DNA from 3 places in the Janthinobacterium sp. 35 genome. Region 3 is predicted to be linked to each of the others. Evidence: predicted binding sites of a transcription regulator. Region 3 holds the regulator's gene; each other region holds the start of a gene.

Region 1 (5,316 bases), 1.3 Mb from region 3:
GCGCCATGCCCGTCTCGTCGCGGATGGCGGCGCAGGCGGCCAGCACTCTGGCGCACTCGTCCTCGCGCAAGCCCGCATTCAGGGTCAGGCGCACCAGCGAGCGGTTCTTCGGCGTGGCCGGCGCGCAGAACACGGCGCCGTAGATGCCGTGCCGCTCCAGCGCCTTGCGCAGGATCAGGGTGTCGGGTTCAGTGCCCGCTTCCAGCGCGATGATTTGCTCGGTGCCGTCGCTGACGTTGTAGCCAAGCTCAGCCAGACCCTGGCGCAGCTGCACGCTGTGGCGGCGCAGGGCGGCGCGGCGGGCATCGGCGGCGCGGATGAAATCGAGCGCCGCATCGAACCACGCCAGCTCGTGTTCCAGCAGGCAGGAGCTGAAGATGGCGGGCCGCGAAGCGGACAGGAAATAGCCCTTGAAGCGGGCCGAACAGGTGATCAGCCCCGCGCGCCCCGCAAACGCCTTGGCCAGCGACGCCGTGCGGAAATGCACGCGCCCGGCCAGGCCCAGCTCGGCCACCAGGCCCGCGCCCTGCGGGCCGTGCGTGCCCAGCGAGTGCGACTCGTCGACGATCAGCATGCTGCCGCTGCGCTCGGCGATTTCCACCATTTCCAGCAGCGGCGCCACGCTGCCATTCGTGCTGTACAGCGCATCGACGACGATGATGCCGGGGCCATGCTTGTCGAGCTGGCGCTGCAGGTGGGCGCCATCGTTATGCAGGAAGGCCACGGGCACGGCTTGCGCCGATTGCACCCCTTCCCACAGCGAGGCGTGCGCCTGCATGTCCAGGTAGACGGGGATGCCGGGCCCGGCCAGGCTTTGCAGCAAACCCACGTTGGCGGCCCAGCCCGACTGCGCCAGCACACAGGCTTCGCTGCCGAGATAGTCCGCAAATTTTTGTTCGAGCCGGTGCTGGCGGCTGCCTTCCTGCAGGAACACGGACGACATCAGCATGGCGCCGCCGCCTTGCAAGACGCGCGCCTGGGCCGCCAGCAGCACGGTCTCGCCGGCGATGTTCAGGTAATCATTACCTGCCAGCATGACCGCACGCGCGGGCATGGCTTGCCATTCATGCAGGTGTTCGCCACCGAGCAGCTTCTCGATGCGCTCGACGTAATGTTCATCCATGCGTGCGCGCACGAAGGCAGGCATCTGTTGTTCGGCATGGATGGCGCGGGACGACAGGGGAAAAAGGGCGTGTGACATAGGGCACTCCTGATTGGTTGCGGGGGGAACTACCGCGTCCAACATGCGCGAGCCATCCGGCAAGAGTTTGATACAGCTCAACAGTTATGCCGATATTCTGCTGATAAGGAAGGAACCCGCCGATCATGTTGCATTGACACGCCTCAACGAACACGTCCCCTGATCATGATGCACGTGCAGTCCCCTTCCGGAAAACGGTGGCAAGGCAAGCTGCTCCAGCCTTTCCTGCATTTCCACGACGCCATCGAACACACACCCGTGCGACGCGCGCAGGTGCGGACGCTGGCGCTCATCGGCGCGCTGGGGATGCCCCTGTACTACGCGCTGTGGCATTATTTTTTTCCGCAAGAATACGAATCGCCGCTGCTGCGCACCATCTCCGCCCTGCTGTTCCTGCCCGCGCTGTGGCCTGACCGCTTCAGCAATACCTGGTTCAGCGTGTACCTGTTCCTGGGGCTGACCTTCGAACTGCCGTTTTTCTTCACGTACATGTTCCTGATGAACCACGCCTCGGCGCTGTGGATGCATTCACTGCTGGTGGCGCTGATCGTGCTGTTTCACTTCGATACGCGCATCGCCGTGCTGGCCTACCTGAGCGGCACCCTGCTGGCCTGCCTGGCGTTTGCCGTGTTTGGTGATCCCGCCTTTTTGCTCAGCGGCGACGTCTTGCAGCAATTGCCCGTGCACTGGTTCACGATTGCCGTGCTGTCGGTGGTCAAGGTGGGGCGCCATGTGGGCGCACAAGAGAAACTGGCCGGGCTGGCAGCCGGACTGGGCAGCGTGGCGCACGAATTGCGCACGCCCCTCGTCAGCGTCGAGGCGAACGTGCGCGGACTGCAGCGCAAGCTGCAAGACCAGCCGCCCGACGCGGCCAGCCTGGAAGCGCTGGCGCGCATCCAGTTCGAAGTACGCCACATGCACCACATGATCGATTTGTTCCTGCTCAGCGCCAGCGCCGTCAATCGCAAGCTCGAAGCGAACGAAGCGGTGGTCATGCACGACAGCGTGGCGGCCGTGCTGCGCCGCTATCCATTTACCAGCACGGCCCAGCGCGAGATCGTCAAGGTCGAGGTACGCGCCGATTTCACGTTTCCCGGCCAGTCGGAACTGTGCGTGGTGATCCTGCTGAACCTGCTGCGCAATGCCTTGAAAAGCATCCACCGCGCCGGCAAGGGCCGCGTGCGCATCATCATCGATGGCGCCCATCCCGTGCCGCGCCTGCTGTTCATCGACACGGGCTGCGGCATCGCGGCCAACCGCCTGCCGCTGATCTTCGACCGCTTCTATTCGTATCCTGCGCACAACGGCAGCGGCATCGGCCTGGCCCTGTGCCGGCAAATCATGCAAGCCTGGCAGGCGCGCATCCGCTGCGTGGCGCGCGAAGGCGCCTATGCCATCTTCGTGCTGGAATTTCCCCAGCCCCTGCCCGTGCCCACGCACACCCGTTTTCCATCCATCCACCGCGCGAGGTGACGCATGCAACTGCCCGTCTACACCCATCCGACCCTGACCGTATTGATCGACGACAGCGATTCCTTCCTGAAAAGCCTGGCATTCCAGCTCGATCCCGGCCTGGCGCGCAAGACTTTCCACGACACCAGCAGCGCCTTGCACTGGCTGCGCCACAGCACGCAACTGGGCGAGACACCGCTGCACGTCAATTTCGACACGCAAAACTTGCCGCCCGACCAGCGCAACGTGGCGCTCGATCTCGAACGCATCTGGCGCATCAGCGGCCAGGCGCAGCGCTTTGCCGTGCCCTCCGTGCTGGTGGTCGATTATTCGATGCCGCAGATGAATGGCCTGGAATTCTGCCAGGCCGTGCGCGACTTGCCGTGCAAGAAGATTTTATTTACAGGGGCGGCCGATGAAAAAGTAGCCGTGACGGCCTTCAACCGGGGCTTGATCGACCGCTACATCAAGAAGAGCGACGACGATGCGCTCGACATCCTGGAACTGGAAATCGTTGCCCTGCAACGCGAATTCTTCCTGCAGCAATCGGACACCGTGCGCGACTTGCTATTGCTGCACGACTATGCTTTCCTGCAAGACGAAGCCATGGCCGCCGTCGTGTACGAGCTGTGCCAGCGTCATGGCTTCGTCGAGTTCTACATCTTTCCCAATCCCTGCGGCATCCTGTTCTTCACGCGCGACGGCCACGCCAGGCTTATGATCATCGAGACCGAGCGCAGCCTGCACACGCAATATGAAATGGCGCGCGACAGCGACGCACCGCAATCCCTGCTGCTTGCCCTGCTGGAAATGCGCGTGATCCCGTACTTTTCCGACGCCGACAGCGACGGCATGTATGCGGCGCACATCGGCGAAAACTGGTTCCGCTACTGCGCCGCGCCCACCATCTGCCTGGGCCGGGTGACGTATTTCTGGGCCCTGTTCGACGTGCCGCCGCACCAGCTGGGACAGCCGGTCATGTCCTATGCGAAATTTTTGCGCGCGGGCGCGGGCGACAGCGTCAGCGCGTAGTTGGCAACTTAGCCTTCGCGCAAGGTTTGCAGGGGCGGATGCTTGAGCACGTTACGCAAGCCCAGCCAGCCGCCGGCAATCGCGCACAGGGCGCCGGCCAGTAAACCAAACGCCCACACGCCCGGTGCAAAGCTCCAGGCGAACTTGAACTGGTACGTGGCCAGGGCCCAGCCCATGGCGGCTGCGCCCGTGGCCGCCAGCAAGCCGGCCAGCGCGCCGACGAGCGAAAATTCGATCAACTGCGCCTGCGCCAGCTGGCGCCGCGTGGCGCCCAGCGCGCGCAGCAGGCCCGCTTCGCGCGTGCGCTCGTCCTGCGAACCCATCAGGGCCGCATACAGCACCAGCAAGCCCGAGGCCAGCGTAAACGCGAAGAGGAATTCGACGGCCGTGACCACCTGGTCCAGCACGCCCTGGATCTGCTTCAGCACGCCACCCACGTCGACCACCGTCAAATTCGGATAGTCGCGCAGCAAGGCGTTACCCAGGTCCGCCTGCGCAGGCGGCAGGTGGAACGCCGTGATCCACGTCTGCGGCGTGTCCGCCATGGCGGCCGGGTTGATGATGACAAAGAAGTTGACGCGCATCGAACCCCATTCCAGCTTGCGCAAGCTGGTAATGGCCGCTTCGACGGGCTGGCCGGCGATGTCGAAGCGCAGCTTGTCGCCCAGTTTCAGTTTCAATGTCTTGGCGATGCCCTCTTCCACCGACGCTTCAGCCGGCGCACCCGGCGCATTGGCGAACCACTTGCCGGCGACCAGCTTGTTTTCTTCCTGCATCGTGGCCATCGTCGACAGGTTGAATTCGCGCTCGGCCAGGCCCTTGGCGCGGTCATCCTCGTAGGTGGTTTCCGTGATGGCGTTGCCATTCACGGCCACCAGGCGCCCGCGTATCATCGGATACAAAGGTGCGTTGGCCACGCCGGCCTGCGCCAGGCGCGCGGCGATGGGGTCTTTCTGTTCCGGCAGGATATTGATCATGAAGCGGTTCGGCGCGTCCGGCGGCGTGGCGTTGCGCCAGGCCACCATCAAGTCGCCGCGCACCACCGTCAGCAGCAGCAGGGCCATCAGGCCCAGCGCCAGCGACACCACCTGGATCACGGTGGCGCCCGGACGGCGCTGCAAGGACGTGACGGCGAAGCGCCAGCCCTGGTGATTGAAGGCGCCGCGCAGGGTTTTCAGCGATTTGATGCCGAGCCAGCCAGCCAGGCCGAACAGGGCGAAGCCGCCGAGGAAACCGGCCGCCGTCAGCAGCGCCAGTCTCACGTCGCCCGCCTGCCACAAGAGCAGCACGACGAAGGCGGCGATGCCCAGGCCATAGGTGGCCAGGGCCAGCGCCTGTGGCGGCTCCTGCTCGCGGCGAATCACGCGGTTATGGGGAACATTGCGCAACTGCAAAATCGGCGGCAGGGCAAAGCCCAGCAACAGCAGCATGCCGGTGGCCACGCCCTGCAGCGCGGGCAGCAGGGAGACGGGCGGCAAGTCGCTCTGCACCAGTTTGCCCAGCAGCTCCAGCAGCACCAGATGGCCGCCGAAGCCCACCATCACGCCGATCAGGCTGCCCACCAGGCCCACCAGTAAAAATTCGATCACGTACATGGCCGTGACCTGGTTTTGCGTCAGTCCCAGGCAGCG
Region 2 (5,316 bases), 700 kb from region 3:
GGGTTATCAAAAAACCTGCCGGTGCATACAACACGCAAATGCGCGCGTGCCGCCGACAGCAATCTTACACGGCTCGGCCCTTAGGCCTGCCAGGATTGCCAGCGTCGCCAAAGCCAGGCCTCAATCGAGCCGGTTTGGGTGACATTGTGTTTTTTGATGAGAAACGTGTTCACGATATGGTGTTAGGTATGGTCAGTATGCTGGTCTGTTGTGCATGCTAATAAAATGCGCCGCTTCGAGCAGCGTATTTACTATACCATCGGAATCGGTGTCGTGTATAGAGTGTCCGTGGTTGTAACCATACGGTACGGTCAAGACGGGGCAAGCCGCAGCCCGTGCCGCTTGCGCGTCATTCGAGGAGTCGCCGATGGCCACCACTTTGGCGGGCGCCAGGTCGAAGTCCGCACACACTTGCAGCAGCGGCATGGGATGCGGTTTTTTCTGCGGCAGCGAATCACCGCCGTAGACGATCTCGAAATACTGTGCCAGGTTTTTCTGTTGCAGCAGGGGCAGGGCGAAGGCGATCGGCTTGTTGGTGACGCAGGCCAGGCGCAAGCCCGCCGCCTTCATCGCCGCCAGGCCTGCTTCCACGTCCGGGTACAGGGTGCTGAACTGGCCATTGATGGCCAGGTAGTGGCGCTGGTAGGCGTCCATGGCGTGCTCGAAATGCTGTTCCACGCCGGCCGCGTCGAAGTCCAGGGCCAGCACGGTGCGGATCAGGTTTTCCGAGCCCTTGCCCACCATCAGCTTGATGGCTTCGGCGCTGATGGGTGCCAGATCGAATTCGGCGCGCATGCCGTTGATGGCGACATGAAAATCGGGCACGGTGTCGAGCATCGTGCCATCGAGGTCGATGATGGCGGCGCGCACGCCGGCCAGTACGTGGTCTTTCACCGTGCCCGCTTGCATCAGGCGCCCGTCACTTTTGCCAATTCGGCACGCATGGCGTCGATGACTGCCTTGTAATCGGGCTTGCCGAAGATGGCCGAGCCGGCGACGAAGGTGTCGGCGCCGGCGGCAGCGGCGGCGCCGATGTTGTCGATCTTGATGCCGCCATCGACTTCCAGCATGATGTCACGGCCCGATTCGTCGATCATGCGGCGCGCTTCGGCGATTTTTTTCAGTGCTTGCGGAATGAAGGACTGGCCGCCGAAGCCCGGGTTGACCGACATGATCAGGATGATGTCGATCTTGTCCATCACGTGTTCCAGGTAGTGCAGCGGCGTGCCCGGGTTGAACACCAGGCCCGATTTGCAGCCATTGTCGCGGATCAGCTGCAAGGAACGGTCAAGGTGATCCGACGCTTCCGGGTGGAAGGTGATGATGTTCGCGCCAGCCTTGGCGAAATCCGGGATAATGCGATCGACAGGCTTGACCATCAGATGCACATCGATGGGTACTTGCACGTGCGGGCGAATCGCTTCGCACACCAGGGGGCCGATGGTCAGGTTCGGCACATAATGGTTATCCATCACGTCGAAGTGGATGATGTCGGCGCCGGCGGTAACGACGTTGCGCACTTCCTCGCCCAGGCGGGCAAAGTCGGCGGACAGGATGCTGGGAGCGATACGGAATGTTGTCATGGTGGCTAAAGGCTAAGAGTAGAAAATGCGAAGATGCGCTATTTTACGCTTGACGCCGTTACCATGCCTCATTGAAGCACGGTGGAACGCAGAATACACGGCGCGCGATGGCCAATGCGGCGCGCGCGACACACAATATACGACTGGCAATGTCTGAATAGGAATGACGATGGCGACTTATGAATTTACGGTAACGGTCAAGACACAATATCTGCCCGAGCAATCGGCCCCCGACCAGGGGCGGCACGTGTTCAGCTACACGATTCGCGTCGTCAACACGGGCACGGCAGGCGCGCAACTGATTTCGCGCCACTGGGTCATCACGGATGCGAACAACAAGGTCGAAGAGGTGCGCGGCCTGGGCGCCGTCGGCCACCAGCCGCTGCTGCAGCCGGGCGAACAGTTCGAGTACACGAGCGGCACCATGCTGGGCACGCCGCAAGGCTCGATGCACGGCGAATACTTTTGCGTGGCCGAGGATGGTCATCAGTTCGAAGCGCTGATTCCCGAGTTCGTGTTGTCGGTGCCGCGTACCCTGCATTAAGGAAACGCCGGGGGCTTGCGCCCCCACTTACTTCAGCTTTTCGGTGCTGTCCTGTTCTTCGCCGAGCTGTTTGCGCGCCGGTGGTGCGGGCTTTTTGCCCGAATACATGGTCCACCAGACTATAAATGCCAGCAAGAAGAACGCCACCAGCGCCTCTATCATCAAGATCCACATACGCACCCCTATGTTATTTACCCGCAGCTTAGTATTTACCCGCCGTCTGTTGACACGCGGTAGTCTACCCGTTTCAATCAGCGCCGTCGCGCTTGCGCTTTCCGCCTGTACCACGCCGCCGGCAGAGCCGGTTACTGCGACTGGCAAGGCGCCTGCGATTGCTCCGACTGTCGTCAGGCCGGTGCCGGCCAAGCCGGCCGAGGCCAAGGATGCCAAAGACGCGACGGATGCTGCGGCCCCAACGTTCGTGCCCGCCAAATTTGCCGCCTTGCCAGGCTGGGCCCGCGACGACATGCGCGCCGCCTGGCCCGCGTTCATGGCTTCATGCGGCGTGCTGGTGAAACGCCCGGACTGGAAGGAGTCGTGCACCATCGCGCGTCAGGTGAATGCCGATAGCGACAAGGCCATCCGTCTGTTCTTCGAAACTTTCTTTGTGCCCAATCAAGTCGTCACCGCCGATGGCGCCAATACTGGTTTGGTGACCGGTTATTACGAGCCGCTGCTGCACGGCGCGCGCAAGCGCGGCGGTCCATACCAGACGCCGCTGTACAAGGTGCCTGACGACCTCGTTTCGGTGGACTTGTCCGGCGTGTATCCGGAATTGAAGAACATGCGTTTGCGGGGCAAGCTGGTGGGCAAGAAGGTGATCCCGTACGCGACCCGCGCCGACATCGAGCGCGCCACGTCCGTCACGGGCAAGGAATTGCTGTGGGTGGATGACGAAGTCGAGGCCTTCTTCCTGCAAGTGCAGGGTTCCGGGCGCGTGCAGCTGACCGATACGCAGGAAACCGTGCGCGTGGCGTACGCGGACCAGAATGGTCACCCGTACAAATCCATCGGCCGCTACCTGGTCGACAAGGGCGAGCTGACCTTGAGCCAGGCGTCCGCGCAGGGCATCAAGGCGTGGATCGCCGGCCACCCCACGCGCAAGGATGAATTATTCAACGCCAATCCGAGCTATGTCTTCTTCAAGGAAGAGCGCCTGCCCGATCCCAAAGTGGGACCGAAGGGCGCATTGGGCGTGCCGTTGACGCCGCAGCGCTCGGTGGCCATCGATTCGCGCTTCCTGCCGCTGGGTGCGCCCGTGTTCCTGTCCACCACGCAAGCCAATAGCGAGATTCCCATGCAGCGGCTGGTGATGGCGCAGGATACGGGCGGCGCCATTCGCGGCCCCATCCGGGTCGATTACTTCTTTGGTTTCGGTGCGGAAGCGGCGGAGAATGCGGGCCGCATGAAGCAGAGCGGCGCCGTGTGGGTGTTGTTGCCGAAGCAGGCGCCGGCGCGCTGAGTTTCTCGCGGCGCCGGGCGGGGATTGCGCTAACGCAAGGTTAGCGCAAGACCATGACAGGTAAATGGGTATGCGCCAGCACTTTTTGCGTTTCGCTGCCCACGAACAGCTTGTTCAAGCCTTTGCGGCCATGCGAAGCCATCAGGATGATGTCGCAATGGTAGGTTTGCGCCGCATTGACGATTTCCTCGTGCGGGCTGGGCGAGACGACGACCACGCCTTCAAAGGGCACGCCGACGGCGCGCGCCGCTTCACCGATCTTGTCGACGGCGCGTTGCGATGCCTCCTGCATCTGCTGTTCATACAGGCTGGCGTCGAGCACGATGCCGCCATCGGCCATCGGCGAGAACGGGAACGGTTGCACCACGCTGAGGGCGACCAGCTTGGCCTTGTTCAATTGAGCAAAGGCGAGGGCCGTCTCGGCCGCTTTGTCGGACAGCGGCGAGCCGTCGGTGGGAAATAAGATGGTGTTAAACATGACGTGCTCCTAGAGTGATGGAAGACAGCTTATGGATTTACCTCAATTAATTCCTTGATGTAAATCAAAACTCACAGGCTTTGGCATGAATAGTGTCGCCAAGGCAATCTTTTAGCAGTGTATGCCCGTTTATCGCTTCAGGTGCGCACGCTACGCAGCGGCGTGCCCCACACCATGGCGATCGTCAGTGCGATGCTGCCTGCCGCGATGCAGGCCAGGCCATTGCGCACGCCAAAGTGTTCCGCTACCCAGCCGGCGGCCAGCGCGCCCAGCGGCGCCGTCGCTACCGTCAGGAAGCGCATGGTTGAGGTCATGCGGCCCAGCATGGGGTCGGGTGTGACTTTCTGGCGCAAGCCCAGGTAGGGAATGAAGAACAGCATCACGCCGCAATCAAAAAAGAACATCAGCACGGCATAGGCCACGGCACTGGCCGCCGCACTGCCTAATAGTAAGGCGGGGATGGTGGGCGTCAGGGCAAAGCACACGGAGGTGGACGCCAGCCCGATCAGGATGGTGCGACCGGCGCCATAGCGGCGCGTCAATGGCTTGACGATGAAGGCGCTCAGCAGCACGCCGGCGCCACCGAGCATCTGCGTCATGCCCAGCACGCCAGGACTCATGCCCAGGTCGCGCGTGGCAAACAGCACCGTCAAGGCCATGCTGGCGTAAAACAGGAAGTGCCAGATGCCGGCGCCCCAGGCCAGCGCGCGCAGCAGCGGTTCGCGCCAGACAAACAGCAAGCCGTCGGCGATGTCGCGCAAGGCGTGCTTGTCGGACGGTGCAGGCCGCGGATCGCGCACGCTCATGGCGCGCAGATTGAAGACGGACACCAGATAGCCGCAGGCCGTGCACAGGATGGCGGCGGGCGCCGACAGGACTTGCACCAGCACGCCGGCCAGGCCGGGGCCGATCAGGCGCGAAGCCGATTCGGTGGCAGCAAATTTTGATTGCGCATCGATCAAGCCGTCGCGGCCCACCAGGAAGGTCAGGAAAACCTGTTCGGCGCCGCCGCCGACAACGAAGCCCGTGCCGATGATGAATCCCACTATATATAACCAGGGCATCGACAGCACGCCGCACCAGTAGGCGACGGCGACGCTGGCCAGCGCCAGGCCCGACATGGTTTCGCTGAACAGCATGATCGGGTGCTTGCTGCGCCGGTCCAGCAGCACGCCGACGGGCAAGCCGAAGAGGGCAAACGGCAGCGCCTGCAGGGCGACGAGCACCCCCATTTGTTCTGGCGTCGCAT
Region 3 (5,316 bases):
TCAGGGCGTCTTCCACCATGCGCCGCAGCACGCCGCGGCCTTTCGCATCGCGGCCCATCACGCGCATCAGCGGCGCCATGGAAAATACTTCCTCATCGGCAACCGTTACCGGCTCGGCCGTCTGCACGGGCGGGCGCTTCGGCAGGTGGCGCAGGATGACTGCCATCATCTCTTCCACCACCACGGGCTTGGCGATGAAATCGCTGATGCCGGCCGTCATGCAGCGCTCGCGTTCGGACGCCAGCACACCGGCCGTCATGGCGATCACGGGCAAGTTCAAGCGCAGTTCCGTGCGGATGATATGGGTCGCGCTGAAGCCGTCCATGACGGGCATTTGCATGTCCATCAGCACGATATCGTAGCGCAGCGCTTCCGTGCGCAGCCGTTCCACCGCTTGCAAGCCGTCACCCACCACGTCCAGGGTGGCGCCCATGTGCTCGAGGATGCCGCGCGCCACGGCCTGGTTCAAATGATTGTCTTCCACCAGCAGGAAATGCACGCCGGCCAGTTCCGTGCCCAGCGGCTGGTGCAGGATGCGCGGTTCGCCGCCGTCGTTCTTGGCGATCAGCGCCTGGTGCAGGGCATCGAACAGGCTCGAACCCGTGATCGGCTTCATCAGCACGACATCGGCCTCGGCCGCGCTGGAGATTTCTTCCAGGTGGTTGCGGGCGAAGGCGTTGACCATCACCACGATGGGCTGGCGCTGGCCGCTGGCCGCCTGGCGGATGGCCTTGGCCGTGGCCAGGCCGTCCATGACGGGCATGTGCCAGTCGGCCAGCACCACGTCGTACGGTTGCTGCTGCGCCAGGCGTTCGCGGTACAGTTCGATGGCGGCAAAGCCGGAGTCCACTTCGTCGGCCAGCCAGCCCCAGGCCTCGATCAGCTTGACGATCAGTTCGCGCGTGGTGCGGTTATCGTCGGCCACCAGCAGGCGCAGCTGGCCCAGTGCCGGCGTGCGCCGCGTTTCGGCCGGCTGCGCCAGCATCTCGAACGGCACGCTGAACCAGAAGCGGCTGCCCTTGCCTTCGCTGCTGGCCACGGCGATATCACCGCCCATCATGTGGATCAGCTGCTTGCTGATGGCCAGGCCCAGGCCCGTGCCGCCGAAGCGCCGCGTGATGCTCTGGTCGCCCTGTGAAAACGCGGCAAACAGCTGCTGTTGCTGCAGTTCCGTCATGCCGATGCCCGTGTCGCGCACTTCGAAGCGCAGCCAGGCGCGGCCGTTCTCTCTCTCGGCCAGGCTGACGGCCACCACCACTTCGCCGCTCTCGGTAAACTTGATGGCGTTGCCGGCCAGGTTGACGAGGATTTGCTGCAGGCGCTGGGCGTCGCCCATCAGGCGCCGCGGCACGTCGGGCTCGACGGCGATGGCCAGTTCCAGCTCCTTTTCGCCCGCATTCATGGTCATCGTCGTGGCCAGCGTGTTCATGACTTCGTCGAGGTCGAATTCGACGGGCGACAATTCCATGCGGCGCGCCTCGATCTTCGAATAGTCGAGCACGTCGTTGAGGATGCCCAGCAGCGATTGGCCCGCCACGCGCACCATGGTCAGATACTTGCGCTGTTCCGTATCGAGCCTGGTATTGCCCAATAAGTACACCATGCCCAGCACGGCATTCAGGGGCGTGCGGATTTCATGGCTCATGTTGGCCACGAAATCGCTCTTCGCGCGGTTGGCCGCCTCGGCCCGGTCGCGCTCCTGTTCCAGCTCCGCCGCGCGCGCTTCGAGTTCCTGCTGCAGGCGGTCGCGTTCGCTCATCAGGCCGTTGAACGCTTCCGTCAGTTCGCCGATTTCGTCGCGCTGCCGCACCGGCACGGGCGTGAAACGGCTGCCGCTGGTGCGCATGGCTTGCAGCGTGTCGCGCAGGCGCACCAGCGGCGACAGCAGGCGCACGGTGACCCAGCCCAGAATAAACGCGGCCAGCAGCGAAGCGAGGACGCTCCACAGCACCAGCCGGTACAGCACGCCATCGAACGGTTCGAAGGCATCGTCGAGAGGCAGCGAGGCGGCCAGCAGCCAGTTCACCGATTTCAGGCGTTTGAAGCTGTTGACGGCCGTGATGCCGCGGCTGTTGGTGCTGACCATGCTGCCTTCGCCATCTTGCTTCAGCAACTGCGTGGTGGTCAGGTTGGCGTTCGGCAGGCGCGGCTGCAGCAAGCGGCTGGTGTCGGGGTGCAGCACGTAGCGCGGCACGGCGCCGCGCGTGAGGATGAAGTAATAGCCGCTCTTGCCGATCTTTTCCGAACGCAAGCGTCCCAGCAGGTTGTCCTTGTACAGGCGCAGCACGCCGATCACCACGCCAGCCACCTGGCCATCGGCGGTGAGCACGGGCGCCACCATCTGCACGATGGGCATGCCGCTCGACTTGCCCAGCATCGGCTCGGTGATCATGGGCTGGCGCGTGCGCAGCACGGTCTGGAAATATTCGCGCTCGGCGACGTTGATGCCGGCGCGCCCCGCTACTTCCGGCATGTCGGCTACGACGGCGCCTTGCGCATCGAGCACCAGCACGTCGTCGAACAGTACCAGCATCGAGCGGCGCGAATAGTATTCGCGCAATTGGGCGGGCTGGGCGATCAATGCCGGCGGCTGTTGCCGGGCCGTCAAAGTGACGATCTGCAGCAGCATGCCCAGCTTGTCGTCGAGTTCGGCAGCGGTGCGGGTGATCAGGGCAGACTGCTGGCTCAGCAGTACTCGGGTGAAGTCGGCGCGCATGCGCTGCACCTGTATCATGGTGACCAGCGCGATCATGGCGATCGAGGTCAGGCTGGTGGCCAGCGCGACTTTTGCTTTGATGCCGAGAGGCTTCATGATTTCCTTTTCAGTACCGGGCGGTACAGGCGGCAGCTAATGCTGTCGGGAATTTTCCTATCAATACATCAACTTGGCAAGCGGCGCCGCGCAAATTGCCTTTCCCACCTGGGCTTTTAACGATGTTGCCATATAATCAAAGTCAGAACGTCGTTTATTCAGCGGAAATGCGGTGAAATTGGCACACGGCAACCCTGTATGCAGTAAACTCGTTATTGCATTTTCTAAAAGGTACCGACATGACTGAAGCGCTACTCACTCCCACCATGCCCACAGTGACCGTGGAAGCGTTGCGTGCGCGATGCTCGACCTGCAGCATGCATCAATTGTGCCTGCCGATGGGCCTCGATGTGGGCGACATGGACAGGCTGGACCAGATCATCGGCCGCCGCCGCAAGATCGTGCGCGGTGCCTCGCTGTTCCGCATCGGCGACTCGTTCCAGAATCTGTACGCGATCCGCCTGGGGCACTTCAAGACGTACCAGATCAATCCGGGCGGTGAAGAGCAGGTGACGGGTTTTCAGATGGCTGGCGAACTGCTGGGTATGGACGCCATCAGCGCCGACCGCCATCACTGTAATGCGGTGGCGCTGGAAGACAGCGAAGTGTGTGAAATTCCGTTTTCCAGCCTGGAACAATTACTGGGCAATATGCCGACCCTGCTGCGTCATTTCCATCGCATGATGAGCCAGGAAATCACACGCGAGCAAAGCGTCATGCTGTTGCTGGGCAATATGCAGGCGACCCAGCGTTTTGCCGCCTTTATCGTCAACCTGGCCTCGCGCTATGAAGCGCGCGGCTATTCGGCCAGCAAATTTCAGCTGCGCATGTCGCGCGAGGAAATCGGCAATTACCTGGGGCTGACCATCGAGAGCGTCAGCCGTTTATTGTCGAAATTCAAGAAGGAAGGCTGGCTGCGCGTCTCCAACCGCGAGATCGAGATCTTGCAGCCCGCCAAGTTGAAAGCCATTACGGCCGGCACGGACGTCTGCAAATAAGGCTTACAGTTCCTCATCTGCATGCAGCGCGATGCTGCGCTGCAGCGGCCAGGTCCAGATGCCGGACAGGCGCCACTCGCGTTTGTCGTTTTCCACCAGTACTTGCCAGCGGCTGCGTTCGAGCATCGGCAGCGCCACGGAAAAATTGCCGGCCGCATCGGGCTGCACCAGCAGCTTGATATCCTTTTCCGGCAAGGTCGCATGCGCCAGATGCAGCTGCAGCGGACCCTGGTAAGCCTTGCCGAAGCTGTGCACGGAACCACTCAGGCGCGCTTGTGCCACGTCATACGACAGGCTGGTATCCATCGCCAGGTTGCTGGCGATCGTGTCGCGCTTCAAATCCTGGTTGATCGCCTTGCCCTGCTTGTAATAGTCGCCCACCACCAGCGCATCAGGCTGCGTAAACGCGATATAGCCCATGAAGCTGCCGACGACCACCGACAGGCCGGGGCCGATCATCAGCAGCCAAGGCCAGCGATGCTTGTACCACGGGGCAACGGGAGGTTGCAGTTTCAGACTGTCGGACATTTTGTTCTCCTTGGGGTCGGACCCTGTGGGTCTGACCCCAGCTTTTGCTTCTGGGTTGAAAATACAGTAAACCTACCGCATGTTGGATGCTACCCCTACGGCGACATACCGGGGTCGGACCCGGAGGGTCCGACCCCGAATCAACATCACCGCGGTACGATGAATACCGCGCTTTCACGCACATGCAGCGATGGGTCGTCCAGCGAATGCAATTCGATCGCAATCTTGTTCGAACCCTTTTCGCCCACGCCGTGCGGCACGCGCAGGCGGATCGGCCAACCCAGCGTTTCCGTCGGCTGCAAGGTCACCTCTTCGCGCGTCAGCAAGGTCAGGCCCGGCAAGCCGGAAGCGCTGATTTTAAAATGCTGGGTTTGCTCCGAGGTGTTCATGATCTGCAAGCGGTAGACGTTTTCGATCATGCCGTCTTCCACTTCGCGTCCCATCGAACCGCGGTCGCGGATCACGTCCATTTTCAGGGGCGTGCGCAGCGCCAGCGAGGTACACACGGCGATGATGATCAGGGCCAGGATGGAAGTGTAGATCAGCACGCGCGGGCGCATGGCGCGCTGGCGGATCTGCTTCGAACTGAAGTTGTTTTCCATCGCATGGTCGGTACTGTAGCGTACCAGTCCCCGCGGCCGGTCGACCTTGTCCATCACCGTATTGCAGGCATCGACGCAGGCGGCGCAGCCGATGCATTCATACTGCAGGCCGTTGCGGATATCGATGCCGGTCGGACACACCTGCACGCACAGGGTGCAGTCGATGCAGTCGCCCAGCTTGTCGTTGTTGCCAGCCTTCTTGCTGATGGCGCCACGCGGTTCGCCGCGCTTGGCATCGTAGGTGATGATCAGCGTGTCCTGGTCGAACATGGCGCTCTGGAAGCGCGCGTAGGGGCACATGTATTTGCACACCTGCTCGCGCAGCCAGCCCGCGTTGCCGTAGGTTGCCAGGCTGTAGAACAAGACCCAGAACCAT

The links. Region 3 encodes FNR, which switches genes on or off when oxygen is low (the NO sensors DNR and NnrR bind a similar motif). Its sites were predicted from a motif close to TTGATNNNNATCAA; they were not measured.
Region 1: cqsA (alpha-hydroxyketone-type quorum-sensing autoinducer synthase) is a predicted target of FNR. The motif match lies at 1,269-1,282, and genes of this name have one in related genera.
Region 2: CLU93_RS08680 (universal stress protein) is a predicted target of FNR. The motif match lies at 4,122-4,135, and genes of this name have one in related genera.

Annotation. Positions count from the first base shown of each region.
Region 1 is NZ_PEFN01000001.1:3,901,836-3,907,151, reverse strand. Features, by position in the region: gene cqsA (alpha-hydroxyketone-type quorum-sensing autoinducer synthase) at 1-1,201, opposite strand, end outside; gene CLU93_RS17370 (sensor histidine kinase) at 1,370-2,674, shown strand; gene CLU93_RS17365 (response regulator) at 2,678-3,685, shown strand; gene CLU93_RS17360 (ABC transporter permease) at 3,694-5,316, opposite strand, start outside.
Region 2 is NZ_PEFN01000001.1:1,928,231-1,933,546, reverse strand. Features, by position in the region: gene CLU93_RS08700 (phosphoglycolate phosphatase) at 193-909, opposite strand; gene rpe (ribulose-phosphate 3-epimerase) at 909-1,583, opposite strand; gene apaG (Co2+/Mg2+ efflux protein ApaG) at 1,753-2,127, shown strand; gene CLU93_RS28175 (hypothetical protein) at 2,155-2,301, opposite strand; gene mltA (murein transglycosylase A) at 2,483-3,589, shown strand; gene CLU93_RS08680 (universal stress protein) at 3,630-4,067, opposite strand; gene CLU93_RS08675 (MFS transporter) at 4,205-5,316, opposite strand, start outside.
Region 3 is NZ_PEFN01000001.1:2,624,198-2,629,513, forward strand. Features, by position in the region: gene CLU93_RS11785 (response regulator) at 1-2,812, opposite strand, end outside; gene fnr (fumarate/nitrate reduction transcriptional regulator Fnr) at 3,052-3,810, shown strand; gene CLU93_RS11795 (FixH family protein) at 3,814-4,338, opposite strand; gene ccoG (cytochrome c oxidase accessory protein CcoG) at 4,485-5,316, opposite strand, start outside.